4 regions of the Janthinobacterium sp. BCJ23 genome follow, and region 1 is predicted to be linked to each of the others. Evidence: predicted binding sites of a transcription regulator. Region 1 holds the regulator's gene; each other region holds the start of a gene.
The links. Region 1 encodes FNR, which switches genes on or off when oxygen is low (the NO sensors DNR and NnrR bind a similar motif). Its sites were predicted from a motif close to TTGATNNNNATCAA; they were not measured.
Positions count from the first base shown of each region.

Region 2: AC54AG_RS06465 (XrtA system polysaccharide chain length determinant) is a predicted target of FNR. The motif match lies at 4,016-4,029, and genes of this name have one in related genera.
Region 3: nirK (copper-containing nitrite reductase) is a predicted target of FNR. The motif match lies at 3,281-3,294, and genes of this name have one in related genera.
Region 4: AC54AG_RS11105 (OmpW/AlkL family protein) is a predicted target of FNR. The motif match lies at 6,340-6,353, and genes of this name have one in related genera.

Region 1 covers NZ_JCAQAW010000005.1:369,958-377,262, forward strand. Annotated here, with positions in the region: gene modB (molybdate ABC transporter permease subunit) at 1-382, shown strand, start outside; gene AC54AG_RS18625 (sulfate/molybdate ABC transporter ATP-binding protein) at 394-1,095, shown strand; gene AC54AG_RS18630 (TOBE domain-containing protein) at 1,136-1,903, shown strand; gene AC54AG_RS18635 (response regulator) at 1,995-5,075, opposite strand; gene fnr (fumarate/nitrate reduction transcriptional regulator Fnr) at 5,315-6,073, shown strand; gene AC54AG_RS18645 (FixH family protein) at 6,077-6,601, opposite strand; gene ccoG (cytochrome c oxidase accessory protein CcoG) at 6,656-7,305, opposite strand, start outside.
Region 2 covers NZ_JCAQAW010000002.1:97,642-104,946, forward strand. Annotated here, with positions in the region: gene AC54AG_RS06455 (TIGR03016 family PEP-CTERM system-associated outer membrane protein) at 1-1,510, opposite strand, end outside; gene AC54AG_RS06460 (XrtA-associated tyrosine autokinase) at 1,494-2,327, opposite strand; gene AC54AG_RS06465 (XrtA system polysaccharide chain length determinant) at 2,344-3,873, opposite strand; gene AC54AG_RS06470 (XrtA/PEP-CTERM system exopolysaccharide export protein) at 4,128-4,751, shown strand; gene AC54AG_RS06475 (N-acyl amino acid synthase FeeM domain-containing protein) at 4,952-5,698, shown strand; gene AC54AG_RS06480 (S1 family peptidase) at 5,703-6,479, opposite strand; gene AC54AG_RS06485 (hypothetical protein) at 6,476-7,305, opposite strand, start outside.
Region 3 covers NZ_JCAQAW010000001.1:865,622-872,926, forward strand. Annotated here, with positions in the region: gene AC54AG_RS03915 (nitric-oxide reductase large subunit) at 1-1,009, opposite strand, end outside; gene ytfE (iron-sulfur cluster repair protein YtfE) at 1,024-1,701, opposite strand; gene nirK (copper-containing nitrite reductase) at 1,728-3,212, opposite strand; gene norR (nitric oxide reductase transcriptional regulator NorR) at 3,363-4,919, shown strand; gene AC54AG_RS03935 (c-type cytochrome) at 4,934-5,275, opposite strand; gene AC54AG_RS03940 (c-type cytochrome) at 5,287-5,616, opposite strand; gene AC54AG_RS03945 (AAA family ATPase) at 5,849-6,718, shown strand; gene AC54AG_RS03950 (GNAT family N-acetyltransferase) at 6,728-7,305, shown strand, end outside.
Region 4 covers NZ_JCAQAW010000002.1:1,129,628-1,136,932, reverse strand. Annotated here, with positions in the region: gene AC54AG_RS11150 (substrate-binding periplasmic protein) at 1-407, shown strand, start outside; gene AC54AG_RS11145 (GGDEF domain-containing protein) at 422-1,162, opposite strand; gene AC54AG_RS11140 (DUF1987 domain-containing protein) at 1,166-1,564, opposite strand; gene AC54AG_RS11135 (SiaB family protein kinase) at 1,587-2,144, opposite strand; gene AC54AG_RS11130 (SpoIIE family protein phosphatase) at 2,210-3,418, opposite strand; gene AC54AG_RS11125 (NAD(P)H-dependent oxidoreductase) at 3,591-4,181, opposite strand; gene AC54AG_RS11120 (MerR family transcriptional regulator) at 4,241-4,606, opposite strand; gene fur (ferric iron uptake transcriptional regulator) at 4,688-5,128, opposite strand; gene AC54AG_RS11110 (LysR family transcriptional regulator) at 5,376-6,272, shown strand; gene AC54AG_RS11105 (OmpW/AlkL family protein) at 6,419-7,036, shown strand; gene AC54AG_RS11100 (MetQ/NlpA family ABC transporter substrate-binding protein) at 7,126-7,305, opposite strand, start outside.

The DNA.
Region 1 (7,305 bases):
CGCTTTCCCTCTCGTCTTCAAGCCCGCGCGCGCCGCCTTCGAGGCCGTCGACGGCCAGCTCGAGCAGGCGGCCCGCGTGCTGGGCATTTCGGAAATGGCGATTTTCTTTCGCGTCACGTTACCGCTGGCCTGGCGCGGCATCCTCGCCGGCGTGCTGCTGGGATTCGTGCGCGCGCTGGGCGAGTTTGGCGCCACCCTGATGGTGGCCGGCAGCATTCCCGGCAAGACACAGACCCTGTCGGTGGCCGTGTATGAAGCCGTGCAGGCGGGCCAGGACGACGTGGCCAATACGCTGGTCGTGATCATCTCGGTGGTCTGCATCGTGGTGCTGCTGTCGGCTGGCCGCCTGGCGCCCGGGCGCGTCGCGCACAAAGGACGCTGAGGATGACGCCCATGCAACTCGACCTCGACATCCGCGCCACCTTGCGCTCCGGCAAACGCCGCTTCGACCTGCAGGTGCAATGTACGTCCGGCAGCCAGCGCATCGCCATGTATGGCCCGTCTGGCGCCGGCAAGAGCATGACCCTGAAAGCCATTGCCGGACTCTTCACGCCGAACGAAGGCCATATCCGCCTGAACGGGCGCACCTTGTTCGACTCGGCCGCCGGCATCAATTTGCCGCCGCAGCAGCGCAATGTCGCCTACCTGTTCCAGGATTACGCGCTGTTCCCGCACCTGACGGTGCGCCAGAACGTGGGCTTTGGCCTGAGCCGCGGCTGGTTCAATCCGCGCGCGCGCGAAAAATTACAGAAGGTCGAGCATTGGCTCGACGCCTTCCACTTGCAGGAACTGGCGCACCAGTTCCCCGACGAGTTGTCCGGAGGCCAGCGCCAACGGGTGGCGCTGGCGAGGGCGCTCGTGGCCGAGCCGTCCGCGCTGCTGCTCGACGAGCCGTTTGCCGCCCTCGATCCGGCCCTGCGTGTCAAAATGCGGCTGGAACTGAGCCAGTGGCAACAGCGCCTGGACGTGCCCATAATCCTGATCACGCACGATCCGGAAGATGCGCGCATCCTGGGCGAGCACGTGCTGTACTTGCGCGACGGACAGATCGATAACAGGGAAGACCACATGGCATTGGGTGAACGCATTGGATAAATCAGCGGCAGCGGAAATCGGCCTAGAAGGCTCGGTATGGATGACGGTGGGTGGAGAAAACCTGGGCGGCGCCGGCAGGGTGGAATTGCTGGGCGCCATCGCCGAATGCGGCTCCATCACGCAGGCGGCCAAGTTGGTAAAGATGAGCTACAAGGCGGCCTGGGATGCCATCGACGCGATGAACAACCTGGCCGGCGAACCGCTGGTCGAGCGCCTGACGGGCGGCAAGGGCGGCGGCGGCACGCGGCTCACGCAACGGGGACGCCAGCTGGTCGACAATTTCCGCATCATCGAGCGCGAGCATGCGCGCTACCTGCGCCAGCTGGGCAGCCAGGCCGAAGGCATCGCCGACGATCTTTTACTCATACGGAGAATGGCCATGAAAACGACGGCGCGTAATCAATTCCTCGGCAAGGTGGCCGAACTGAAACAGGGCGCCGTCAACGACGAAGTCACCCTGGAATTGCCGGGCGGCCAGCACATCGTGGCCATCGTCACGCAGGGCAGCAGCGCAAGCCTGGGCCTGGTGCCGGGCGCGGAAGCGTTTGCGCTGATCAAGGCTTCGTCCATCATCCTCGTGGCCGACAGCGAAGGCGCACGCTTTTCCGCCCGCAACCAGCTGGCCGGCACGGTCACGCGCGTGCAGACAGGTGCCGTCAACACGGAAGTGGTGCTGGACTTGCCGCGCGGCGGCACGATCGCCGCCATCATCACCAATCAGAGCAGCACGGACCTGGGTATCGAACTTGGCGGCAGCGTGACGGCGATGTTCAAGGCGTCGAGCGTGATTCTCGGTGTACCCGCATAAGTGCGTAGGTCGGATTAGCGCAGCGTAATCCGACAACATTGTTGGCGCGTCCTGTCGGATTACGCGCGTAGCGCTAATCCGACCTACCCTTTTAATCCTTCAACCGCGACAACCAATCCGCCGCGGCCGCCAGCGCCAGTTCCAGCTCCTGCGCCGTGTGCGCCAGCAGGCCTGGGACTTCGTCCAGGCGACCCGCGTCGATGGCTTCCTCGGTGGCGAACGCGGCGCGGATCAGGCGTTTTGTGCCCAGGGTGCCCACGGAGCCGCGCACGCTGTGCAGGATGCGCGCCACGTCGCTGTGGCGGCCCGCCTGCAATGCCGTTTCCGCGTCGCGCACGGGCGTCATGCCCTTGTTCAGCGCGTCTTCGACCATGCGCCGCAGTACACCGCGCCCCTTCGCGTCACGTCCCATCACGCGCATCAGCGGCGCCATGGAAAACACCTCTTCATCGGCGACGCGTACGGGCTCGGCCGTCTGCACTGGCGGGCGCTTGGGCAGGTGGCGCAGGATGACTTCCATCATCTCTTCCACCACCACGGGCTTGGCGATGAAGTCGCTGATGCCGGCCGTCATGCAGCGCTCGCGCTCGGACGCCAGCACGCCGGCCGTCATGGCGATCACGGGCAGGCTCAGGCGCAGCTCCGTGCGGATGATGTGGGTGGCGCTGAAACCGTCCATGACGGGCATCTGCATGTCCATCAGCACGATGTCGTAGCGCAGCGCTTCCGTGCGCAGCCGTTCCACGGCCTGCAAGCCGTCGCCCACCACGTCGAGGGTGGCGCCCATGTGTTCGAGGATGCCGCGCGCCACGGCCTGGTTCAAATGATTGTCTTCCACCAGCAGGAAATGCACGCCGGCCAGTTCCGTGCCCAGTGGCTGGTGCAGGATGCGCTGCTCGCCGCCGTCGTTCTTGGTGATCAGTGCCTGGTGCAGGGCATCGAACAGGCTCGATCCCGTGATCGGTTTCATCAGCACGACGTCGGCCTCGGCCGCGCTGGAAATTTCCTCGAGGTGGTTGCGGGCGAAGGCGTTGACCATCACCACGATGGGCTGGCGCTGGCCGCTGGCCGCCTGGCGGATGGCCTTGGCCGTGGCCAGGCCGTCCATGACGGGCATGTGCCAGTCGGCCAGCACCACGTCGTACGGTTGCTGCTGCGCCAGGCGTTCGCGGTACAGTTCGATGGCGGCAAAGCCGGAATCGACTTCGTCGGCCAGCCAGCCCCACGCCTCGATCAGCTTGACGATCAGTTCGCGCGTGGTGCGGTTATCGTCGGCCACCAGCAGGCGCAGCTGGCCCAGTGCCGGCGTGCGCCGCGTTTCGGCCGGCTGCGCCAGCATCTCGAACGGCACGCTGAACCAGAAGCGGCTGCCCTTGCCTTCGCTGCTGGCGACGGCGATGTCGCCGCCCATCATGTGGATCAGCTGCTTGCTGATGGCCAGGCCCAGGCCCGTGCCGCCGAAGCGGCGCGTGATGCTCTGGTCGCCCTGCGAAAACGCGGCAAACAGCTGCTGTTGCTGCAGTTCCGTCATGCCGATGCCCGTGTCGCGCACTTCGAAGCGCAGCCAGGCGCGGCCGCTCTCGCTCCTGCTCTCGGCCAGGCTGACGGCCACCACCACTTCGCCGTTCTCCGTGAACTTGATGGCGTTGCCGGCCAGGTTGACGAGGATTTGCTGCAGGCGCTGGGCGTCGCCCACGAGGCGCCGCGGCACGTCGGGCTCGACGGCGATGGCCAGTTCCAGCTCCTTTTCGCCCGCATTCATCGTCATCGTCGTGGCCAGGGTATTCATGACTTCGTCGAGGTCGAATTCGACGGGCGACAGTTCCATGCGCCTCGCCTCGATCTTCGAATAGTCGAGCACGTCGTTGAGGATGCCCAGCAGCGACTGGCCCGCCACGCGCACCATGGTCAGATACTTGCGCTGTTCCGTATCGAGCTTGGTATTGCCCAGCAAATACACCATGCCCAGCACGGCATTGAGGGGCGTGCGGATTTCATGGCTCATGTTGGCCACGAAATCGCTCTTCGCGCGGTTGGCGGCCTCGGCCCGGTCGCGTTCCTGCTCCAGTTCCGCCGCGCGCGATTCGAGTTCCTGCTGCAGGCGGTCGCGCTCGCTCATCAGGCCGTTGAACGCCTCCGTCAGTTCGCCGATCTCGTCGCGCTGCTGCACCGGCACGGGGGTGAAACGGCTGCCGCTGGTACGCAGGGCCAGCAGGGTGTCGCGCAGGCGCACCAGCGGCGACAGCAGGCGCACGGTGACCCAGCCCAGAACAAATGCGGCCAGTAGCGAAGCGAGGATGCTCCACAGCACCAGCCGGTACAGCACGCCATCGAACGGTTCGAAGGCGTCCGCGACGGGCAGCGAGGTAGCCAGCAGCCAGTTCACCGATTTCAAACGCTTGAAGCTGTTGACGGCCGTGATGCCGCGGCTGTTGGTGCTGACCATGCTGCCTTCGCCATCTTCCTTCAGCAGCTGGGTGGTCGTCAGGTTGGCGCTCGGCTGGCGCGGCTGCAGCAAACGGCTGGTATCGGGGTGCAGCACGTAGCGCGGCACGGCGCCGCGCGTGAGGATGAAGTAATAGCCGCTCTTGCCGATCTTTTCCGAGCGCAGACGCCCCAGCAGGTTGTCCTTGTACAGGCGCAGCACGCCGATCACCACGCCGGCCACCTGGCCATCGGCGGCCAGCACGGGCGCCACCATCTGCACGATGGGCATGCCGCTCGACTTGCCGAGCATCGGCTCGGTGATCATGGGCTGGCGCGTGCGCAGCACGGTCTGGAAATACTCGCGCTCGGCAACGTTGATGCCGGCGCGCCCCGCCACTTCCGGCATGTCGGCCACGACGGCGCCATGTGCATCGAGCACCAGCACGTCGTCGAACAGCACCAGCATCGAGCGGCGCGAATAGTATTCGCGCAATTGGGCCGGCTGGGCCATCAGTTCCGGCGGCTGCTGCCTGGCCGTCAGGGTGACGATCTGCAGCAGCATGCCCAGCTTGTCGTCGAGCTCGGCAGCGGTGCGGCTGATCAGGGACGACTGCTGGCTCAGCAGTACTCGCGTGAAGTCGTCGCGCATATGCTGCACCTGGATCATGGTGACCAGCGCGATCATGGCGATCGAGGTCAGGCTGGTGGCCAGCGCGACTTTTGCTTTGATGCCGAGAGGCTTCATGATTTCCTTTTCAGTACCGGGCGGCACAGGCGGCAGATAATGCTGTTAGGAATTTTCCTATCAATACATCAAGTTGGCAAGCGGCGCCGCGCAAATGGCCCTCCCCGCATGGGCTTTTGACGATGTTGCCATATAATTAAAGTCGGAACGTCGTTTATTCGCCGAAATTGCCGTGAAATTGGCACACGGCAACCCTGTATGCAGTAAACTTGTTGTTGCATTTTCTAAAAGGTACCGACATGACTGAAGCGCTACTCACTCCAACCTTGCCCACAGTGACCGTGGAAGCGTTGCGTGCGCGATGCTCGACCTGCAGCATGCATCAATTGTGCCTGCCGATGGGCCTCGATATGGGCGACATGGACAGGCTGGACCAGATCATCGGCCGCCGCCGCAAGATCGTGCGCGGCGCCTCGCTGTTCCGCATCGGCGACTCGTTCCAGAACCTGTACGCGATCCGCCTGGGACACTTCAAGACGTACCAGATCAATCCGGGCGGCGAAGAGCAGGTGACGGGTTTCCAGATGGCCGGCGAACTGCTGGGCATGGACGCCATCAGCGCCGACCGCCACCACTGTAATGCGGTGGCGCTGGAAGACAGCGAAGTGTGTGAAATCCCGTTTTCCAGCCTGGAACAATTGCTGGGCAATATGCCGACCCTGCTGCGGCATTTCCACCGCATGATGAGCCAGGAAATCACGCGCGAGCAAAGCGTGATGCTGTTGCTGGGCAATATGCAGGCGACGCAGCGTTTTGCCGCCTTCATCGTCAACCTGGCGTCGCGCTATGAGGCGCGCGGCTATTCGAGCAGCAAATTCCAGCTGCGCATGTCGCGCGAGGAAATCGGCAACTACCTGGGCCTGACCATCGAGAGCGTCAGCCGTTTATTGTCGAAATTCAAGAAGGAAGGCTGGCTGCGCGTCTCGAACCGCGAGATCGAGATCCTGCAGCCTGCCAAGCTGAAAGCCATTACAGCCGGTACCGACGTCTGCAAGTAAGGCTTATAGCTCTTCATCCGCATGCAGCGCGATGCTGCGCTGCACGGGCCAGGTCCAGATGCCGGACAGGCGCCACTCGCGCTTGTCGTTTTCCACCAGCACCTGCCAGCGGCTGCGCTCGAGCATCGGCAGCGCGACCGAGAAATTGCCGGCCGCATCGGGCTGCACCAGCAGCTTGATATCCTTTTCCGGCAAAGTCGCATGCGCCAGGTGCAGCTGCAACGGCCCCTGATAGGCCTTGCCGAAGCTGTGCACGGAACCGGTCAGGCGCGCTGACGCCACGTCGTACGCCAGGCTCGTATCCATGGCCAGGTCGCTGGCGATCGTGTCGCGCTTCAAATCCTGGTTGATCGCCTTGCCCTGCTTGTAATAATCGCCCACCACCAGCGCGTCGGGCTGCGTAAACGCGATATAGCCCATGAAGCTGCCGACGACCACGGACAGGCCGGGACCGATCATCAGCAGCCATGGCCAGCGATGCTTGTACCACGGTGCAACGGGAGGCTGCAGTTTCAGACTGTCGGACATGGTATTTCTCCTGTGTAAACGGCCAGCCCCCATGCGGGGACCGGCCTTCCTGCATTAACGCGGCACGATGAAGACCGCGCTTTCACGCACATGCAGCGACGGGTCGTCCAGCGATTGCAATTCGATCGCAATCTTGTTCGAGCCCTTCTCGCCCACGCCGTGCGGCACGCGCAGGCGGATCGGCCAGCCCAGCGTTTCCGTCGGCTGCAAGGTCACTTCTTCGCGCGTCAGCAAGGTCAGGCCCGGCAAGCCGGAAGCGCTGATCTTGAAATGCTGGCTTTGCTCGGACGTGTTCATGATCTGCAGGCGGTAGACGTTTTCGATCATGCCGTCTTCCACTTCGCGTCCCATCGAACCGCGGTCGCGGATCACGTCCATTTTCAGGGGCGTGCGCAGGGCCAGCGAGGTACATACGGCGATGATGATCAGGGCCAGGATGGAAGTGTAGATCAAGACGCGCGGGCGCATGGCGCGCTGGCGTATCTGCTTCGAATTGAAGTTGTTTTCCATCGCATGGTCGGTGCTGTAGCGTATCAGGCCACGCGGCCGCTCGACCTTGTCCATCACGCTGTTGCAGGCATCGACGCAGGCGGCGCAGCCGATGCATTCATACTGCAGGCCGTTGCGGATATCGATGCCGGTCGGACACACCTGCACGCACAGGGTGCAGTCGATGCAATCGCCCAGCTTGTCGTTGTGGCCGG
Region 2 (7,305 bases), on a different contig from region 1:
TGGCGCTGACGCCGTTTTCGCGGTAGTCGCCACCGCGGTTGCTGGCGTGCCGCGTATGGCGCACGTCGATGCTGGCCGTCATGTTCTGCTGCAGGATGCGCGTGTAGCCGGCCGTCATGGTGACGTTGTTGTCGCGCCGGGGCACGCTCAGCGAGCGCACGCTGGCGTAGCCGGCATTGACATTCACGCTGGTGCGCGAACTGGCTTGCCAGCTCCAGCCCACATTGCCGCTGATCTGGCGCGTGCGGTCTTCGCTGCCGAATTCCACGCCGGGCAGCAAGCCGCTGTCGATGCCGCTGGCCGTTTGCGCCGTGCGGTCGACGGCCGTGATGCCGGCGATCATCGTGCTTTTCGCCGTGGCGCGCGCCATCGTCAGCTTCAGCTGCTTTTGCAGGAAATAGCGGTGGCTGAAGTAATTGATGGCGCCCCGTTCCGGCCCCAGGCTGTTGGCGTAGCGCAGGAAGGCATCGATGCGCAGGCGCCGGTCGCGCGCATTGGGAAAGATGCCGCGCCACAATTGATCGAGCAACTGGCCCGCGTCGCGGTTGCCCAGGCGCGAAAACTGCGTCGGCATGGTGGTGATGTTTTCGCTGTAGTTCAGTTGCCAGTTGGTATGGCGCTGCAGGAACGTGGCGTCCAGGCTGTAGGTGGTGCCAAAGAAGCGCTTGCCCGTGCTGAAGGCCACGCTGGTGCGCGGCGATGGCGTCCACACGCCGCCCAGCGACCAGAAGCGGCCCTCGGGCGCCTTGCCGCTGGCCGAGATATAACCTTCCTTTTCCATGCCGCCGCTGGCCGTGGCCGACCATTTGCTGCTGAACGGATAGCGCAGACCCACGCTGCTGCGCTGCATGCGCACGGGCGCCAGCTTGCTGTCCTGCGTGCGGCGCACGTCGTGGCTGGCGTTCCACGTCCAGCCGGTGCCGCGCGGCTCGCCGCTGAGCAGCAATTCCATTTCATCGCTGTGTACGGACAGCAAGTCGCCGCCGCTGTCGACCGTGTTGCGCGTATAGCGCAGCTCGGCCGTGGCCAGACCGCGGAAACGGTGGCGCAGATACGGGCTGATGCCCGTGGTGCGCACGGTGCTGGCATTGTCCGTGTCGGGCAGGTCGTCGATCAATTGGGGGCCGAACGGCGAGATGTTGCGCCGGCTCACGCTGGCGTTGGCATCGATGAAGAACCAGTCCTTGACCAGCTCGGCGTCGGCCGAGGCCTGCAGTTCGTGGTTGTCGGTATCGGCCCGTTGTCCGGACAGGTATTTGTGCCAGCTGTAATCGAGGTGGACGCGCAGGCGGGGGCCGGTGCCGATGAGGGCGATGGCGGGCGCGATTTCCGTGATGAAGTCCGATTGCGCCTTGCCGGGCGGCGCGCGCAAGGCATTGTCCGTATAGCTTTCGCGCAGGCGCAGCGACGGTTTTGCCAGCCAGTCGATGGCACTGGCCGGCACGGGCAGCAGCAGCGACAGCAAGGGCAGCAGCGGTAGCGAGCCCCGGCGGCTAGTCGTAATGGCCATAGCCGTAGTAGTCGTTGCCGGGGAACGATTTGGTCTTGTTGTAGATCAAATGAATGTGTTCGCACGACTCGATCTGGCGCAGCGCTTCCTTGACGGCGTGCTGGGTCGTCGTTTCCGCCTCGACCACCATCACCACTTGCCCCATCTGACCCACCAGCGCGTGCGCTTCGCTGGTGATCAGCAGGGGCGGCGAATCGAAGACGACGATGCGGTCGCCATAGCGGCTGGCGATTTCTGCCAGCAAGCGGCTCATGGCTCGGCTGGCCAGCAATTCCGTCGCGTGCTTGTTGCTGCGCCCGGCGGGCAGGATGCTCAGATTGGCCACGTTGGTTTTCAGGATCACGTCGGCCATGGCCAGTTGCGGGTCCAGCAGCACGTCCATCAACCCCGGCTCCGGCGGCAGGCCCAGCACTTTCAGCACGGACGGGCGCGCCACGTCGGCATCGACCAGCAGTACCGTGATATCGAGTTCCATGGCGATGCTCATGGCCAGGTTGACGGCGCAGTAGGTCTTGCCTTCGCCCGGCATGGCGCTGGTGACGACGATCAGGTTGCCGTGGCGGATGGCGTCGCTGCCGCTGGCGCGCGCCTGGCGCAGCAGCGGGCGCTTGATGATGCGGAAATCCTCGGCCACGGCGCTGCGCCCGCCATCGTGCGTGAGCATGCCTTGCTCGGCCAGCCGGGCCAGGTTCAGGGGCCGGTAACGGGGCGACCGGCTTGCGTCCGCGCCATCCGTACCGTTCACCGTATAAGGCACGCTGGCCTCGGCCACGCCGAGGATCGTGGGTTCGTGCTTGCCGCTGTCCTTGCTGCTCATCGTCGCTCCCTTGGATCTAGAATTTCAGCAGCGCGGCCGTCATGACCCCGCCGTACAGGACGAACAGGCTGCCCAGGCAGGCGCCGAAGCCATAGCGGGCGCGGCGGCGGCGTACCTGCTGCAGCGGCGTCCAGTTCATCGATACCGTGCCCAGCACGTTCAAGCCTGTGGCATCGCGCAGTTCGGAGGGGCTGAGGAAGGTGGGGCGCACCTGGCTGATGAGCAAGGCCGTGGCGACGCCGGCCACCAGGGCCGCGCCCAGCGCCGCGCTGAACAGCAGCGGGCGGTTCGGGCCGACGGGCGCATATTGCACCGTGGGCGGGTCGATGATCTTGAAGGCCATCATGTCGGTGGTGGAACTGAGTTCGCCCGACAGCTTGGCCGCTTCGCGCCGGCCGATCAGCTTTTCATAGTTTTCCTTGTTGATGATGTAGTCGCGGTTGAGCTGCGCCAGCTGCGATTCCACCTCGGGCACGGCATTGCTTTGCGCCAGCAGGCGCTCGTTGCGCGCGCTGTATTCCTGCACGCGGGCGCGGATGGCGGCCACCTTGGCGTCCGCATCCGTCAGCGCCACCTTCAGCTGCTGCAGCATGGGGCTGTAATTCTTTCCCGGGTCGCCGGACGCCGCTTTCAGCTTGTTTTCCTCGATCTTGCGTTCTTCCAGCTGGGCCACCAGGCGCTTCGAGGCGATGATGTCGGGATGCAGTTCCGTAAATTGCATGCGCAGGCTGTCGAGGTTCTTGTTGATCGAGGCGATGCGCTCGTCGAGCTCGGGATTCGTGATGGCCGACGCGCTGGGCTCCAGGTCGAGCACGGGCTCGTCGCCCTCGATCTGGCTCTGGATGGCCTTGCGTGCCTGTTCTGCCTCGACCAGTTCCAGTTTGGCATTGTTCAGGCTATCGGACGACATCAGCAGCTGGCTGCCATAGTCGATGCCCTGGCGCGGCAGCAGCAGGTTGTTGCGGATCTTGAATTCCTTCACCAGGTTTTCCGCCGCGCTCAGCTTGTCCTCGTAATTCTTGATCTGCTCGTCGATGAACTGCACCGCCTTCTGCGAATCGCCTTTCTTTCCCTGGAAGCTGCCTTCGACAAAGATGGTCAGCAGGCTTTGCACGACGTCGCGCACGAGCTTGGGGTCGCGTCCGCTGTAGCTGATGGTGTAGATGTCATACGCGTTGGTGCCAGTGATCTTGATGCGGCTCATCAAGTTGTCCAGCTGGGCTTCGTGCTCGCGCACGGTCTTCGAGTCCAGGTCGAGGTCGACCATGCGCATGACGCGCTCCACATTCGGGCGGCTGAGCAGCGTGCGGCTCATGATGGCCACCTGCTGTTCCGTGTTCGGCACGCTGGTCATGCCGGCCATCAACGGCTTGAGGATGGTTTGCGTATCGACAAACACGCGCGCCGACGTCTGGTAATCGTCGGGCAGGGTGATCACCTTGATGAAGCCGCCGATGGCCACCAGCCACGCCACCAGCACCGCATGCCAGCGGTACTTCCAGATGCCTTTCAAGCCGGAAAGCAGTTGCTGTATCAATTCTTCCATGTCGCTTCCTTCAGGTAACGGTGCTGCCCGGTAGATGGGTTGGCGGCGCGGACAACGACGGCGTCTTGCAAGAAATACTTGCTTGTTGAGTAAGCAAAGTATAGGGCGGCTGTGGAGCAAGATTTCCCAAGATGATTGCTTCTTGATACGCCTCAAGGTTCACTTGCCGGGTTTTAATAATCATAGGAAGTTCGCGGCCCAGGCTGGTTCTGCGGGGCCGGCCATGGACGCGCATCGACTCAAAGAGGCTCCGCATGAATCCATTTCGCCGTGCATTTGTCTGCAACACGCTGGTCCTGGCGGGCGCCGCCAGCCTGCTGGGCGCCTGCCGCACGCGCCATCCGCTGGCGCCTTCCGACGACAGCGCCCCCATGCACGATTACCTGATCGGTCCGGGCGACTCCGTCAACATCATCGTCTGGCGCAATCCGGAAGTGTCGCTGACGGTGGCCGTGCGGCCGGACGGCAAGATCACCACGCCGCTGGTCGAGGATTTGCCCGCCAGCGGCAAGACATCGACCCAGCTGGCACGCGATATCGAGCAAGCCTTGAGCAAGTTCATCCAGCAGCCCGTGGTGACGGTCATCGTCACGAACTTCTCGGGACCATATGGCGAGCAGATCCGCGTCATCGGCGAGGCGGCCAAGCCGCAGGCGCTGCCGTACCGGCTGGGCATGTCGCTGATGGACGTGCTCATCGCGGTGGGCGGCATCACCGACTTCGCGGCCGGCAACAAGGCCAGCATCATCCGGGTACGCGAAGGCAACCAGCAGCAGCTGCGGGTGCGGCTCGACGATTTGCTGAAGGAAGGCGATATTTCCGCCAACGTCATGATGCGGCCGGGCGACGTGTTATTGATACCGGAAAGCTTTTTTTAACAGCAGGCTCGTCAATATCAAAACAGCAATTATATTTGCCATTTTGTACTTATAGACAAATTTCATCGTGTTATTTTGCTATCCCAAGGCAAATTTCTTCTGTTTTTTTAGCTATTGCTGGGAACTTCTCCAGTTTTTCTCTTGTCACAAGGCATTGGCTTCAGTCCGTCTCGACGGCTGCCGATGAACGTGAGGACAAGATGAGCTTTGAAGATGAACCCATAATTTCCTTCGACACGCCAGGCAACTTCAGTGATCTGGTGGTGGGCGAGGGGCAGATCGACCCGGCCATGGAGCATGAGCTCGACCTGCAGCGTTTTCATATCCGCATGGCCAATTCGCGTGGCCGGCGCGAAGCGGCCAGTTTGCTGATCCGCAAGATGTACGGCTGGCGCGGCTATGCCGTCGATCCTTGCACGGCGCATGCGCTGAATAAAATCACGCTGTTTGCGGAAACGGCCGGCACCACCGTCGGCACCATGACCTTGTGCCTCGATAACGACGAGACGGGCTTGCCCGCCGATGAAAACTTCCGCGACAAGCTCGACGTCCTGCGCGAGCAAGGCCGGCGCCTGTGCGAACCGTCGCGCCTGGCCATCGACAAGGGCGTGAGCAAGCGCGTGTTTGCGGCGCTGATTCATATTTCTTATATCTATGCTCACAATATTCACGGCTTTACGGATTACGTGATCGAAGTCAACCCGCGCCATGTGGTGTTTTACAAGCGCATGCTGGGTTTCCAGGACTTCGGCGGCGAGCGCGAGTGCACGCGCGTGGGGGCGCCGGCCGTGCTGCTACGGCTGGACCTCGATTACATGGGGGCCCAGATCCGTAAATTCGGTGGCCTGATGGAACAGCATGGGGGTGAACGGTCGTTTTACCCCTTTTTTTTTCCGACATGGGATGAGCCCGGTATTACTGACCGGTTGAGGCAGGGGCGCAACTGACGATTCATTTATTCTTCAGCAAGATCGCCTGCATGTGGCTGCTTGGAATCGCGTACGTGATGCCGCTGGGCGCGCTGATGGCTGCCTCTTTGAGGCCCTTGACGTACACCATGTTGACGATGCCGTAGACGAGACCGGTCTCGGGATCGAACAAGGGGCTGCCGCTGCTGCCCGGATACGCCGTCGCGTCTAGCTGGAACACGGTGTACGGCGCCTTTTGCAGCTGCGCCAGGCGCCGGACGTCGAGGCGCTGCGCGTTTTCGCTGGGCATGACCACCGGTGTCAGCGATGACACGGTGGCGCGGTGCGTCACGTGGCGCAGCCCGAGCAAGGTGCCTAATGGAAATCCCGTAAAGGCCATGGCCTGGCCTTCGCGCACCGTGGCCGCGTCGCCCAGCGCCAGGGCGGGCAGGGGCGCGCCCACCAGGCGCAGCAAGGCCAGGTCGTGTTCCGTGTCCAGCGCCTGGACCTTGGCGGGGCGAAATTGCGTTACGTCGCCCTGGCCTGTGAGTATGCCGATGACCTCGTTCGGATTGGCGTCGAGCAGTTTCTGGATCACATGGGCGCAAGTGAGCACGCTCAGGCCGTCACCCGTCACGAAACCCGTGCCGATGAAGTTCATCGGCGGCGTGCGCGTCTTTTGCAGGTTGCCCACGCCAACGATCGATGGTTTGATGCGCGCGATGGTTTGCGCCAGCGGCGCATCGGCGCGGCACGGCGCGCTGGCCAAGGCCAGGCAAAACAGGAGGGCGGACAAGCATGTAAACGGCAGGGCTTTCATGGCGGCGCACTTTCAACTTGAGGAGGTGGCACGGGCTGCAGCAGCGCGCACAGCAGCATCAGGTAGCACAGCAGGGCGATGCGCGGCACGTCGAGCAGGCTGTCGAACAGGCCGACGACGAGAAAACCCAGCAGGGCGGCGGCGCACGCCAGCGCGCCTGCATCGCCGCGCGCGGCCTGGCGCAGCAGGCGCCGGCCGGCCAGAACCAGCAGGGCCAGCGTGGACAGGGCGCCGCACCAGCCCGTTTCTATCAGCAAATGCAGTGCCATGCTCTTGATATGCCACGGCAAGTGGTGGTGGTCGCTGCTGAAAAACCAGTAATTATTGGCTTGCGTAAAGCTCCCGTTGGCGATCAGTTCTTCGCCGCCCGGTGCGCGCAAGCTCAGATTGTCGACTTCGAGCACGGACGAGGTGGCCGTGCCGCTGGCCGCCAGTTCCAGCTGCACGGGCGGACGCAGCAGCCAGGCGCCCGCGCCCAGCCAGGCGCTGTCGAACGGCACTTCATAGTGCTGCCATCCCTCCGGCGGGTTGCCAGGCGGCGGCGGGCGCAGGCGCAGCGGAACGTTCACGCAGCCCTGTGCGTACAGCAATTGCCGCTGGCACAGGCGCACCAGCAGCACGGGCATGGGTCCCGTGCGCCGCACGTCGAGCGCCAAAGTGTAGCGCGTGGCGGGCTGCACGGGCAGCCGCTGCAGCAGCCGCAGCAATTCGCCATAGCCGGCGCTGTAGCCGGGACTGGCCAGGCGCACATACCGGTTTTCCCTGTCTTCCGCATACGCGATGCTGGCCGGCACCTCGCGCTGGGGATTGTGCCAGTAATACGTGG
Region 3 (7,305 bases), on a different contig from region 1:
AGAACAGCGCGGCCTGGATATGCCAGGTGCGCGTGAGCGCATACGGGAACCAGCGCGACACGTCGATGCCGTAGAACTGCTGCCCTTCCACCGTGTAGTGCGCCGTGAAACCGCCGATGAAGACCTGGAAGATGAACAGCGCCACCACGAGGAACAGGTACTTGCCCAGTCCCCGCTGCGAAGGCGTCAGCGCGAAAGTGGTGAGCGGGTCGCGCGGACCGGCCGCCGGCAGCGCTTCGTCATGGTCGCGCAAGAAGGCCCAGCCCCAGACGAGGAAGCCCACGCCGGCCAGCAGCACCACCACGCTGGCAACCGACCAGACGAGGTTTTCGCCGCTGGGCTGGTTGCCGATCAGCGGTTCGTGCGGCCAGTTGTTCGTATAGGTCACTTTCTGGCCAGGACGCTCGGTCGCGGCGGCCCATGCCGTCCAGAAGAAGAATTGCGTCATCTGTGCGCGCCGCTCGGCGCTGGGCAGGGTGTTTTCCTTCATGGCGAAATGCTCGCGGCTTTTTTGCAGCGCCGGCGCGTCGGAAAACAGCTGGTCGTAATAGTGGGCCGTGTTGGCGATCGCTTCCACGCGGCGCGGCGACAGGCGCAGCACTTGCGCATCATCGGTGCGGTTCCCGCGGTATTCAAGCTTGAGCGCTTCGCGCAGCGCCGCCTGCGCGGGGCCGTCGAGCGCCGCGTACGCCTTGCCATGCTGCTCTTGCGCGGCCAGTTCCAGCCAGGCCGTCAGTTCGCGGTGCAGCCAGTCGGCCGTCCAGTCGGGCGCCTGGTAGGCGCCATGGCCCCAGATGGAGCCGAGCTGCATGCCGCCGACCGATTGCCAGGCCGTCTGGCCGTCGAGGATGCCCTCGCGGTCGCACAGCTGCCGGCCATCCTGCGCCAGCACTTGCGCGGGGATGGGCGGCGCCTGCCGGTACACTTCGGCGCCGTAGTAGCCGAGCAGCGAAAACGTCACGATCAGCACACCGATCAGGGTGAACCAGAGTTTTTTGTAGGGACCCATGGGTCTTTCCTTTGTCAGTGCACCACGGCCGGCGCAAAGCGCTCGAACAGGATATTGTTTTCAGTATGGATGTGCGCCATTAGGTCTTCGCGGAAGGTGCGCAAGCCCGTGTACAGCGCGCGCCAGGTGGTGCAGGCGCCGGCCGGCGCGGTGATGTCGTTCGTCATTTCCTCCATCGCGCGCAAGGCCACGCCATGGTCGTCATGCTCCATGCGCATCACGTTGATGGGCGCGCCGGCCCGGGGGCCCTGGCCACGCACTATCATGGGGAACAGCACGTCTTCTTCCTTGCGCATATGGCTTTCCAGTTCCTGCGCCATGGCCGACAGGTGTTCCGCCAGCCCGTGCGGACAGTCGGCGCGGTCGCCATGCACCTGCTCGACCTTGCGCGCCAGGCGTATCAGCTCGGGCAGCTGCTCGCGGTGCACGGCGTGGTAGCGCGACAGGATGTGTTCCACCAGCTCGGTGGCCGAAGCTTCCTGCCAGTCACGCTCGCCGCTGGCGTCAGTCCGTCCTGCCAGCACTTGCAGTTCCTTGACGATGGGCGCCGTGTCCACGCCGGCCGCTTCGGCCGCCGCGCGCAGGGTCTTGTTGCCGCCGCAGCAGAAATCCAGGCGGTGGGCATCGAACAGGCGCGTGGCGCCAGGGATGCGGCGGGCCAGCTGGCCCAGGGATTGGTCGATCATTTCCATAATGGTTCCTTGAGGATGAATGGGGTTTATTGATGGGCGCCAGCGTGATAGACGCCGGGCACGGGTTCGCCAGTCACTTCCAGCACGCCCACGGCGCCCTTGCCTGCGCGCGACAGCGCATGGTCGACCAGCAGATAGCTGCCAGGATGCTGTACCTTGAGTTCGACGATGGTCGCGCCGCCCGGTGCCACCAGGGTGGTTTGCACGTCGTGTTTCGGGCTGCTGATCGAGCCTTCGCTGTACACCTTGTCGAAGATCTCGCCGATGATGTGGAACGATGAAATCTTGTTCGGGCCGCCGACGCCGAAATAGATGCGCACCGTCTCGCCGACTTTCGCCTGCAGTTTGTGCGTTTTGCTCAGGGCGCCCACTTCGCCGTTGAAGACGTAGTAGTCAGGCAGCTCATTGGCCATTTTTTCCAGGTTCGCTTCCTGGTGCACGGGTGCGCCGTGCGGACGGCCCGTGTACATCTCGCCCTGCATCACGTAATACTCGCGGTCGACTTTTGACAAGCCGCCTTCCGGTTCGACCAGGATCATGCCGTACATGCCGGCCGCGATATGCTGCGGCACCAGCGGCGTGGCGCAGTGGTACACGAACAGGCCGGGATTGAGCGCCTTGAAGGTGACGGTTTTTTCCTGGCCAGGCGCCACCTGCGTGTGCTGTCCGCCGCCATGGCCACCCGTCACGGCATGCAAGTCGATCGAGTGGATCATCTTGCTGTCCTTGGCGTTGAACAGGGTCAGTTCCACCGTGTCGCCCACCTTCGCGCGCAGCATGGGGCCGGGCACTTGCCGGTTGAAGGTCCAGTAGGTAAAACTGGTGCCGTCATCGAGCTTGCCCGGCAATTCCACCGTCTCCATCCGGTATTTCAGGGTTTGCGGCGCGCGCGCGCCGATGGCGGTCGGCACGGAGGCCGGATTGGCCGCCACGCTGACGGCCGAGGGATCGGGACCGCGCATCGGCGATGGCGCGGGCGTGTACAGGGCCAGCGCGGCGGCCTGGCTCGATTCGCTGGCAGCGCTGCCGGCGCCAGCGGCCTTCGGTGCCGCCGTCTCGGCCAGCGAAGTGCCGCTCACTTCCAGCTTGCCTTCCATGCCGATCTGGCGGTGGCCGGGGATCGAGCAGTAATAGGTGAACGTGCCGGCGCGCGTGACCTTGAAGCGCACGGTGGTGCTGCCGCTGTTGGCGCTGAACTTGGCCGATGCGACGTTCAGTTCCGGGATCAGCAGATCGTGCTCGGCGCCTTCGCCGCTTTTCAGCACCAGTTCCACCGTGTCGCCCACCTTGGCCGACAGCACGGGGTTGACCTGGCCCTTGGCGTCGATGAACACCATCTTGCCGTCGACGATATTGGTTTGCAGTTCATAGCGCTTGACCGCGGCGGCGGCCGGTTTGGCGGCGGTGGCGGCGGCGCTGGCAGGGAGGCTCACCTGGGCTTGCACGGACAGGGGCATGGCCAGTACGCAGACGGCGGCGGCGATGGCGCGGAGGGAGGGAGTCGTTTTCATCAAGCTTTCCTTGGTCTTGTATGCCGGTTCGGCACCCTTACCTAGGCAATCCGTGTGCCAGGAAAAACTTGTTTTAAATCAACGATTTGAAAAATGCAGGGTCGATATGACCCTGTTCAAGCATGGTCCGTTGTACCCTGCATGGTACTTATGACCACCACCGCCATCCACCTGCTGTTACTCACCGACCTGGTCGCCGACCTGCCCGTGGCCGTGCGCCTGCAGCGCCTCGTCGGCAGCCTGCGCGCCCACTTCGGCTGCGAGGCCGTGGCCTTGCTCAAGCTCGATGGCGAGCATTTGCGCCCCGTGGCGATGGCCGGCCTGGCCAACGACGCGCTGGGACGCCGCTTCGCCGTCGCCGACCATCCGCGCCTGGCCGCCATCCTGCAGCGGCGCGGCGTGCTGTGCTTCCATCACGACAGCTCGCTGCCCGATCCCTACGATGGCCTGATCGCCGAGCGGGCCGGCGAGCCGCTGCCCGTGCACGACTGCATGGGCATGGCGCTGGACCTGGAAGGCGAACGCTGGGGCGTGATCACGCTCGACGCGCTGCAGGTGGGCACCTTCGATACGCAGGCGCAGCGCGACCTGGGCGAACTGGCCTGCGCCATTGAGGCGGCCGTGCGCGTCACGCGGCTGGAAACGGAAATCCGCGCCCTGCGCCTGTCGGGCGGCGCCATGCTGGCCGATGCCCAAGCGCCGCGCGAGGAACACGATTTCGTGGGCCAGAGCAGCGCCATCACGCACTTGCTGCACGAATTGCAGGTGGTGGCCGATTCCGAACTGCCCGTGCTGCTGCTGGGAGAGACGGGCGTGGGCAAGGAATTGTGCGCGCACCGCCTGCACCGGCTGTCGCGCCGCGCGGGCAAGCCTTTGATCCACGTCAATTGCGCGGCCTTGCCGGAATCCTTAGCAGAAAGCGAATTATTCGGCCATGTGCGCGGTGCGTTTTCCGGCGCCGTCAGCGACAGGCCCGGGCGTTTCGAGGCGGCCGAAGGGGGTACCCTGTTTCTCGATGAAGTGGGCGAATTGCCATTGTCGATACAGGCCAAGCTGCTGCGCACCTTGCAAAATGGCGAAATCCAGCGCCTGGGCGCGGACCGGCCGCGCCGGGTCAACGTACGCGTGATCGCCGCCACCAACCGCAGCTTGCGCGAACATGTGCGCGACGGCTCGTTCCGCGCCGACCTGTATCACCGTTTATCCGTGTATCCCGTGCCGATTCCGCCGCTGCGCGAGCGGGGCAATGACGTGCTGCTGCTGGCCGGGGGTTTCCTGGAACTGAACCGCGCGCGCCTGGGCTTGCGCAGCCTGCGCCTGTCCGCCGCGGCGGAAAACGCCTTGTGCCATTACCGTTGGCCGGGCAATGTGCGCGAATTGGAACATGTGATCAGCCGGGCCGCGCTGAAAGCCGTGATACGCGGCGCGGACCGCAAGGACATCGTGACCCTGGAAACGGATATGCTCGATCTCGATGCGCTGGAAGCGCCGGCCGGCACGGACGCGCCGCCGCTGGCGCCAGCCGCGTGCGGCACGCCGGCGGCGCCGCTGCTATCGATGCATCAGATCGTGGAAGCGAGCCAGCGCCAGGCCATCCGGCAAGCGCTGGTCCTGCATCAGGATAACTGGGCCGCTGCGGCGCGCCAGTTGGGGCTCGACGCCAGTAACTTGCACAAGCTGGCGCGCCGCGTCGGCTTGAAAGCCTGAGCCGGCGTTACCGCTCAGCGATGAGTGACCAGGCTGCTCGGCAAGCTGTGCAGGTAAGCGGCCAGGTCCTTGATGTCCTGGTTGCTCAGCGGTTTTACCTGGCCCGTCATGATGGCGTTGTTGCGGCCGTTGGCCTTGTCGCCCCGTTTATACGCGGTCAACGCATGTTCCAGGTAATCCTTGTGCTGGCCCGCCAGTTTTGGGTACGACGGGTCGATGGGCGAACTGTAATCCTTGCCGTGGCAGGTGGCGCAGCTGTATTTTTCGGCCAGGGCCTTGCCTGTATTGATATTGCCGGCGGCGCTGGCGGAAAACGAGACGGTGGCGCAAACGAGGGCGGCGAGTAGTTTTTTCATCAGGCTGGTCCTCAGTTCGTCTTGGCTTGTTGCGCATAATACGCGGCGACATCGGCGATATCCTGGTCCGACAGGCTGCTGGCGATGCCCTTCATGCTGGGGTGCTTGCGGTCGCCCTTCTTGTAGGCTTGCAGCGCATTCTCGATATATTTTGCCGGCTGGCCGCCGATCATCGGCACCTGGAATACTTCAGGAAAGGTTGCCTTGTAACCGGGAATGCCGTGGCAGCCGATACACATTTCCACCTTGGCAGGGGCTGCCTTGGCGTTTCCTACAATGTCAGCCGCTGTGACGGCATTTGCTATGCCGGCAAGCACGAGAAGTGCAAATATTTTTTTCATAGTGGCAATGTGAACAAAGGTAATCGGAGAAACGCCAGAGCTGGTTTTTTTGATTTTATGTGTTGACAATTAAGGTTGCCAATTAATCTGCTGCTTGCCGATTCTAGCCAAGATATTCTTGCAAGTCCACCTATAAAACCCGCATTGTAGGCACGCAGGCACAGGCCGTCCGCGTGACGCTGGGCCACAGTTCTGTTTATACTCACCATTTCCCCACTTTGGCAGACCGCTCATGCAAGCACAGCACACCCAGCAAGGCCAACGCTTCGAAGGTTCCGACAGCTACGTCGCCACCGCCGACCTGAAACTGGCCGTGAATGCGGCGCTGACCCTGCAACGCCCGCTGCTGATCAAGGGCGAACCGGGCACGGGCAAGACCATGCTGGCCGAGGAAGTGGCCGCCGCGCTGAACATGCCGCTGATGCAATGGCATATCAAATCGACCACCAAGGCGCAGCAGGGCCTGTACGAATACGACGCCGTGTCGCGCCTGCGCGATTCGCAGCTGGGCGACGAGCGCGTGCGCGACATCCAGAACTACATCGTCAAGGGCGTGCTGTGGCAGGCGTTCACGGCGCCCGAACCGGTGGTGCTCCTGATCGATGAAATCGACAAGGCCGACATTGAATTTCCGAACGACCTGCTGCGCGAACTGGACCGCATGGAATTCTATGTGTATGAAACGCGCGAAATGGTCACGGCGCGCCACCGCCCGCTCGTCATCATCACCTCGAACAACGAGAAGGAATTGCCGGACGCCTTTTTGCGCCGCTGCTTCTTCCACTACATCAAATTCCCGGACAAGGACACGATGGAGCAGATCGTCGCCGTCCACTACCCGCACCTGAAACAGGAATTGCTGGCGCAGGCGCTGCAAACCTTCTATGAAGTGCGCGACGTGCCGGGCCTGAAGAAAAAACCGTCGACGTCGGAATTCCTCGACTGGCTGAAACTCCTGCTGGCCGAGGACATCCCGGCCGAAGCCTTGCGCAGCAAGGACAACAAGGCCGTCGTGCCGCCGCTGCACGGGGCGCTGCTGAAGAACGAGCAGGACGTGCACCTGTTCGAGCGCCTGATGTTCATGTCGCGCACCAACCGCTAAGGAGCGCCGGTGAACGACATCAGCCCCGACAAGGTCTTCGTCCCCCTGGAACTGCACGGCATCCGCCTCGAAGCGCTGGCGCCGCACCATGCGGCCGGCCTGCGCGCGGCGGCCATGGATGGCGAACTGTGGAATCTGCGCGTCACCTCCGTGCCCGAACCGGATCAGGTGGACCAGTACATTTTCAAGGGCATCGAGATGCGCCCCACGCGCTTCGCCTTTGCCGTCATCGACGCGGCCAGCGGCGAGGTGCTGGGCACCACCAGCTACCACGACGTGGTGCCCGAGATCAAACGGCTGGAAATCGGCTACACCTGGTACGCGAAGCGCTGCCAGCGCAGCCACGTCAACACCACCTGCAAATTGCTGCTGCTGGCGCACGCCTTCGACACGCTGGGCTGCGCGCTGGTGGGCCTGCGCACCGATAATTTCAACCACGCCTCGCAGGCGGCCATCGAACGCCTGGGCGCGAAAAAGGATGGCGTGCTGCGCCACCATGCGCTGCGCCGCGACGGCACCGTGCGCGACACGGTCATGTACAGCATCACGCGCGGCGAGTGGCCCGAGATTGCCGCCCATCTGCGCTA
Region 4 (7,305 bases), on a different contig from region 1:
TCAACGAAGCGGAATGGATACTGTATGGCCTGGCCGAGCGGCACCTCACCTTGCGCACGCTGGCCGATGCGCGCGGCCTGGTGATCGGCACGGTGCTCGGCGACGCGCGCGACGATTACCTGCGCCAGCGCGGCATGAACGTGGCGCCCGTGACGCAGGAGTGGCTCAATCCGCAAAAGCTGCTGCTGGGGCGTATCGACCTGTGGGCCGTCGGCATGGCGGTGGGCAGCAAGCCTTTCGTCGGCAAGGAGTGGGAGGGCAAGGTGGTGCCGCTGCTGACCTTCAACCGCGTGCAGACTTACCTCGCCTGCAACAAGCAATTGCCCGAGGCGCAGGTGGCGGCCATGCAGCGCGCGGCGGCCGCCATGCGCCGCGACGGCAGCATGGCGCGCGAACAGCTGCGCTAATTCAGTGCACTGATTCAGCTCTCCAGCCACTGGCGCACGCAGTTGCGTCCTTCGCGCTTGGCCTGGTACAAGGCCTGGTCCGCATGGCTGTAGGCCGTCTCGAACGGCGTGCCGGCGCGGTTCCAGCTCAGGCCCACGCTGACGGTGATGGCGCGCGTGATGGGGGCCGCATGGCGCTGGCGGCCGACCGTCTCGCAGATGCGCTGCGCCACTTGCGCCGCGTCGTCGCGCGAAGAGGTGGGCCAGACAACGGAAAACTCTTCTCCGCCGACCCGGCCGATGGCCGTTTCCTGTCCCAATAGCCCCTTCAGGCAGTCGACCACGGCCTGGATCACGCCGTCGCCGGCCGGGTGGCCGAAGTCGTCGTTGACCTGCTTGAACAGGTCGATATCGAGCACGATCAGCGCCATGTCGCCCTGCGCCAGGCAGCGCGACGCGTGGTCGATGACGGCGCCGCGGTTCAGGGCGCCCGTCAGCGGGTCGTGCGTGGCACGGTATTCTAGCTGGCCGGCCAGGGTTTGCAATTGACGGTTCAGCAGATGCATGTCGCGCTCGGCGCGGTCGCTGCGGCCGATCAGGCGCCGCGTCTCGCGCATCAGCCGCTCGTAGTGGACGATCAGTTCACCGAGCACGCGCCGCTGTTCCGCGCCCGAGGCATTGGCGTCGGCGTGCATGCGGCGCGCGGCAGCCAGCGCCGCCGCTTCCACGGTGAACAGGTCGGGCTCCAGGCCGGACTCGGAGAGGGCGGCGCGCATGTCCTAGCTGCCCTGCACGGGATGGTCGTGGAAGTCCAGCGCCGTGAAGTCCTGCTGCAGCTCCTCGCCGAATTCCAGGATGGTGTCGTCGTCTTCGTCGTGGTACCAGTTCAGGCGTACCTGGTTGCCATCGACGGCTGCCTGGTTCAGGGTGTCGAACAGGGTAAACAGCATCTTCGTGCTCGAGCTGTTGAAGTAGGCCAGCGAGACGTTGACGGTGATGGCCGCTTCGCGGCAGCCTTCCAGATAGGCGCGCACGGCGGCGATCAGCGGGCCATAGAAGGCGGCCGCATTTTCCGGATACGACTCGCCCTTGATCGACAGGGTGTGCTGCTCGAAACGGAAGTCGATTTCGGGCGAACTCGGGGTCGCGGCGATGAACAGTGGTGACGGTAATTGCATATGCTTTCCTGAGTCGGCTCTTTCAAATGATGGCTTTGATGCAGAAGATGGTGTGGCCAGGTTCCTGGGGATCCTGGACGAATTCGAATTCCAGCGGCTCGCTGGCGTCGCGCGCCATGGTGAGAAAACCCAGGCCCGCGCCCTTGCTGTCGGCCGGCGCTTCCTCGCGCAGGGCCTTTTTATAGGCCAGGCGGATTTCCTCCATCGTCATGGTGTGCAGCGGCTCCAGGCGGGCGCGGATCTGCGCCACGTTGTCCGTCGAGACGGGGTTGGCGCACAGCAGAAAAAAGCTGTCGCCGCGCGTGCCGATGCAAAACGAGCCGCGTCGCATCTGCTGGTCCAGCTGCGCATCGGGCGTCAGGCTGTCCGCGGAATAGTGCATGATGTTTTGCGACATCTCGATGAACGAGGAAAAGATGCGCCGCCGCGTGGGCCCTGCCGCGCCGGCCGTGTCGAGGCGCGCCTTGATGGTTTCGGAAATGGCGTTCACCACGTGCTGCGAGAAATAGCCCACGTAAAAAAAGATGATGTTGCGCTTGCGTGCCACATCCCAAAACTCGTTGAATTCTTCGTACAGCACGTCCGTGCTCCTGGCTAGCCGGTGTCCCGGTTTCTTGTTGATAAGGTGGCTCGATGGCGCCAAAACTACAGGCGGAAACAGAAAAAAGTCAGGTCGTCGCGGCGCGGCTGCGCTCCCTGCCACGCGGCGCTATCCTGCAGCAGGGCCGCCGCCACGTCGCCGGCGGGAGCGTGGCGCCGCGCCAGCAGCTGCTCGCGCATGCGGCGCTTGCCGTAGGCGATGTCGCGCGCGCCGCCGATCTGGTCGAGCAAGCCGTCGGTGGTGAGAAACAGCAGGCTGCCGGCGGGTATGGCCAGCGTCTCGTTGTGCCAGCAGTAGCCGGCCGGCGTGTCGACATAGCCCACGCCCATGCGCGCGCCGTCGATGGCGCGCACGCTGTCCTCGCCGGGCGCGACCACGTGCAGCGCCAGTTTCGCCCCCGCGAAACGCAGGCTGGCGCTGGCCGTGTCGTAGCACAGGAAGGCGCAATCCATGCCGTCATTCGAGCCGGCATGGTGGCCGGTGCTGGCGCCATCCTGGCCCAGCAAGGTCTTGATGGCGCGGCTGACGGCGCCGATCAGGGCGGCCGGATCGTGCGGCCCCAGTTCGCGCAGGGCCTGGCTCAGGGCCGACGAGGCGATCAGGGTCATGAAGGCACCCGGTACGCCGTGGCCCGTGCAGTCGGCGATGGCGGCGAACCAGCCGCCCGCGTGGCGTTCGAAAAAGTAGAAATCGCCGCCGACGACGTCGCGCGGCTGCCATTCCAGGTGCGCGTCGGGCAGGGTGGCGCGCAATTCCGCATCGGAGGTGCGCAGCAGGGCGCGCTGGATCACGCTGGCGTAATCGATGCTGTGCATGATCTGCCGGTTCTTTTCCGCCTGCATGGTGGCGACCACGTTCATCAGCTGCAAGCCGAAGCCCACGCCGGCCAGCGCGCCATCTTCGGTGATGATGAAGCCGTCGGCCAGCGCCTTCTCGCCCGCTTCCACGGCGCGGAAGGTGAGGTCTTCGATGCTCATGGCGCCGTCGACGATCAGCGGTTCCTTGTCCATGAAGGCGATGCAGCTCTTCTTGCCGTACACCTCGTGATAAAAGGGCTTGGACATCTGCGACATGAAGATGTTACGGCTGATCAAGCCGATGGGCTTGTGCTGTTCCGTGACGGGCAGGCTCATCATGTCGCGCCGTTCCGTGAACAGTTCCAGCACGGCGAAATTGCTGGCGTCGGCCTGCACGGATTCCGTGGCGATGCACAGGTCGGACGCCACGGACGTGCGATAACGGGGAAGATGCAATCGAGAAGCGTTGAACTCCACAGCGGCTACCTTTAGATGACGGTCGGACCCTTGTTGTCGCGAGAGCAAGGCGACTGACAAACAGGCAATATCATCATGGTAGCCTTTGAATATGACGGCTTGATTACCAGCTTGTCAAAACCGTATGCAAGATGGCTGCATGGCAAGCAACTTACAGGCGCCGGGCCAGCGCCTGCGCCTGTTCCAGCCAGCGCGCGCGCTGCGGCTCGGTGGAGTTCAAAATGGGACCGAAGCTGGCCACCTTGACGGGCTTGATGCCGCAAAATTCCAGCGTCGTCTTGCGCAGCTGGTGGATGCCGGGCATGCGGTAGACCCAGCGGAAATACCAGGGCGGCGTATCCATCGTCACCAGCAGCTGGGCCGTGCGGCCCAGCAGCAGCTGCGCCGGGAATGCCTTGCCCGGGCGATATTTGAAGGCGTAGCCGGGCAGGAAGACGCGGTCGACAAAGCCCTTCAGCAGGGCCGGCGCGCCGCCCCACCAGATCGGGTAGGCGAACACCAGATGCTCGGCCCAGCTGATGGCTTCCTGCGCCGCCAGCAAGTCCGCTTCCAGCGGCTGCACCTGGCGGTAGCCTTCGTGCAGGATGGGATCGAAGTCGAGCTGGCCCAGGCGCAGCTCGCGCACGGTGTGGCCTTCGCTGCGGGCCGTGGCGGCGTAGGCATCGGCCAGGGCGGCGCAAAAGCTGTCGCTGGACGGGTGGCCGAGGAGTATCAAAATGCGCTTGGGTGTCGTCTTGGTCATGATGCAAGCTGTCCGTTAAAGAAGAGCTTGCATGCTAAAGCCTGCCCCTAGTGGCAGAGTCAAGCGGCCTCTTGCAGACGCTGGCGTGCCAGGCAGTCGCCGATTTCCGTGTCGATGTCGGCCAATTGCGCGTCGAGCTGGCGCAGGCGGGCGATATCCTGCCGCACCTGCGCGCGCTTGGCGGCGATGTGCTGCGACAGGGCGGCCCAGTCCGTGTCGTCGCCGGCCAGGACGGGCAGCAGTTCGGCCAGGCGGAAGCCCAGGACCTGCGCCTGGCGTATCAGCTTCACTTGCGCCAGGTCTTGCTGCGTGTAGACGCGATAGACGCCCGAGCGGCGCACGTCCCCCAGCAAGCCCAGCGCTTCATAGTGGCGCAAGGCCTTGGGCGAGGTGCCCGCCAGGCGGGCGATTTCTCCGATGTACATGCTTGTCCTTGTCCTTTTATCGAGCTGCGGCGTACGCAGTGTAGCGCAGCTGGCTTGCCAGGCGCTAGCTTGCGCGCTGCCTCAGGACGCTTTGCGCGGCGGGACTTTCTTCGCCGTGCACTCGGCGCAGGTGCCGTACAGCGACAGCGCGTGCTCGTGCAGCACGAAGCCCCGCTCGGCGGCGATTTCGTTCTGGCGCAGCTCGATGCCTTCATCGACGAATTCATCGACCTTGCCGCAACCGGTGCAGACCAGGTGGTCGTGGTGCTGGCCTTCGTTCAGTTCGAAGACGGCGTGGCCCGATTCGAAGTGGCGGCGAAACAGGATGCCCGCTTCGGCAAACTGCATCAGCACGCGGTAGATGGTGGCCAGGCCCACGTCGATCTTTTCGGCCAGCAAGAGTTTGTAGACATCGTCCGCACTCAGGTGCTTGATCGTGCCTTCTTGAAACAGCTGCAGAATCCGCAAGCGGGGGATGGTCACTTTCAAGCCCGATTCACGCAGTTCCCTCAATATATCCATGTCTCCCATTCCTTTTTTGTAGTCGCCTAGCGAGGTCATTCATTATATCGCAAATGATAATCATTACTATTCTCATTTGTATCGTGTGAACTGGATAGTATGCTGCGCGGGCAGGCGGCAATCCAGTGACATCGGCGCAAGTGGCGATTGCGTGGCGGGCAACTTGTGCCGCCAGTTATCATGAAGAATCGGAAAATACGCGTTGAACCGCTACACTGTGCAACAGGGAGTAACAATGGAGCACGGCATGGACCGATTTGATGCGATGCGGATCTTTACGCGCATCGTCGAGTTACGCAGTTTCACGCAGGCGGCGCATGACCTCGGCTACCCGAAAGCGACCGTCACGCATGCGATCAAGCAGCTCGAAGCGCGGCTGCGCGTGCGCCTGCTGCAGCGAACCACGCGGCAAGTCACGCCCACGCCCGATGGCGAAGCGTATTACCAGCGCTGCGTGCGCTTGCTGGCGGACCTGGAAGAAACGGAAGCCGTGTTTTCCTCGGCGGCGCAGCAGCCGGCCGGCAAGCTGCGCATCGACTTGCACGCGACCCTGGCCATGCATTTCGTCATGCCCGTGCTGGACCAGTTCTGCGCCCGCTATCCCTTGATCGAACTGGAAATCGGCATGGGCGACCGCCTCGTCGACCTGGTGCGCGAAGGGGTCGATTGCGTGCTGCGCGTGGGCGAACTGGGCGACTCGTCGATGGTGGCGCGCAGGGTGGCGTTGCTCGAACAGCTTACCTGCGCCAGTCCCGCCTACCTGGCCGCACACGGCACGCCGGAAAATCTGGCGCAACTGGCGGGCCACCGCGCCGTCAATTTCTTTTCCGCCCAAACGGGCAAGGTCTGGCCCTTCGATTTCAAGGTGGATGGGCAGCGGCACAGCGTGGCCTTGCCGGGCACGGTGTCCGTCAACAATGCGGACGCGTACCACGCCTGCTGCCGCGCGGGCATGGGCCTGATCCAGGCGCCCCGGTATCACCTTGAATCGGCGCTGGCCGCTGGCGAGCTGGTGGAAGTGCTGCGGGACTTGCGTCCCGACCCGCTGCCCGTGTCCGTGCTGTATCCCCATCACCGGCAATTGTCGCCACGCGTGCGCGTGTTCGCCGACTGGGTCGCCAGCGTGTTTGCCGAGGCGAATTGACGCGCTGCGGCATTTTCTTGACCTGGGTAAAGGAAAAAATCCCTCTAGTGATGCCATCTAGCACTATTTGATGTGGATCAAAGTTTTTGTTGCACTGCAATCTTAGACTTCGCAGCGTTACTTAACGACAAAAAGAGGGAACTAGAATGAAAAAGTCCGCAACTGCAGCAGCAATCGTCCTGGCCGCCATCGGCGCATTCGCCAGCAACGCAATGGCACAGGAAGGCCCATGGCTGGTCCGTGCGCGCGCCGTGCACCTCGATCCGGCCGATAAATCTGCTCCTGTTGGTGGCGTCGGCGCATCCGACCGTTTGACGGTCAGCAGCAAGACGATTCCTGAAATCGATATTTCGTACTTCTTTACCCCGAATATCGCTGCCGAGCTGATCCTGACTTACCCGCAAAAGCATGACGTCAAGCTCGATGGCAACAATATCGGTACCTTCAAGCATTTGCCGCCGACCCTGTCGCTGCAATACCACTTCATGCCTGAAAAACAGTTCAGCCCTTACGTGGGTGCCGGCATCAACTACACGAATATCTCCGACGTGAAATTGCTGAACGGCGCCGGCCGCCTGGAGCACGACAGCTGGGGCTACTCGCTGCAAGCCGGTGTCGACTACAAACTGGATAAAAACTGGTCCCTGAACTTCGACATCAAGAAAGTGCAGATTCGCAGCGACGTCTTCATCGGTGGCGCCAAGGCCAGCGAAGTCAAGGTCGATCCTCTCCTGATCGGTGTCGGTGTCGGCTACCGCTTCTAAGCAGTGACCGGCTGCGCCCATGCGGCGCGGACAATAAAAAAGACGGCCAGGTGTGAACCTGGCCGTCTTTTTGCATGGCATGTGCCGCTTTATTTTTTCAGCGTTTTTTCCAGCGCCAGCTGGTAGTCCGTTTTTTCGTAGCCGGCCAAATACTTGTTCGTTGCGTCGAGGAAGGCGCGCGAGCGGTAGGCCGCTTCCAGGTCCTTGACCCATGGCTTGGCCTTGTCGGCCGTGCGGATGGCCACCAGGTTGATGTAGCTGTCCGAGAT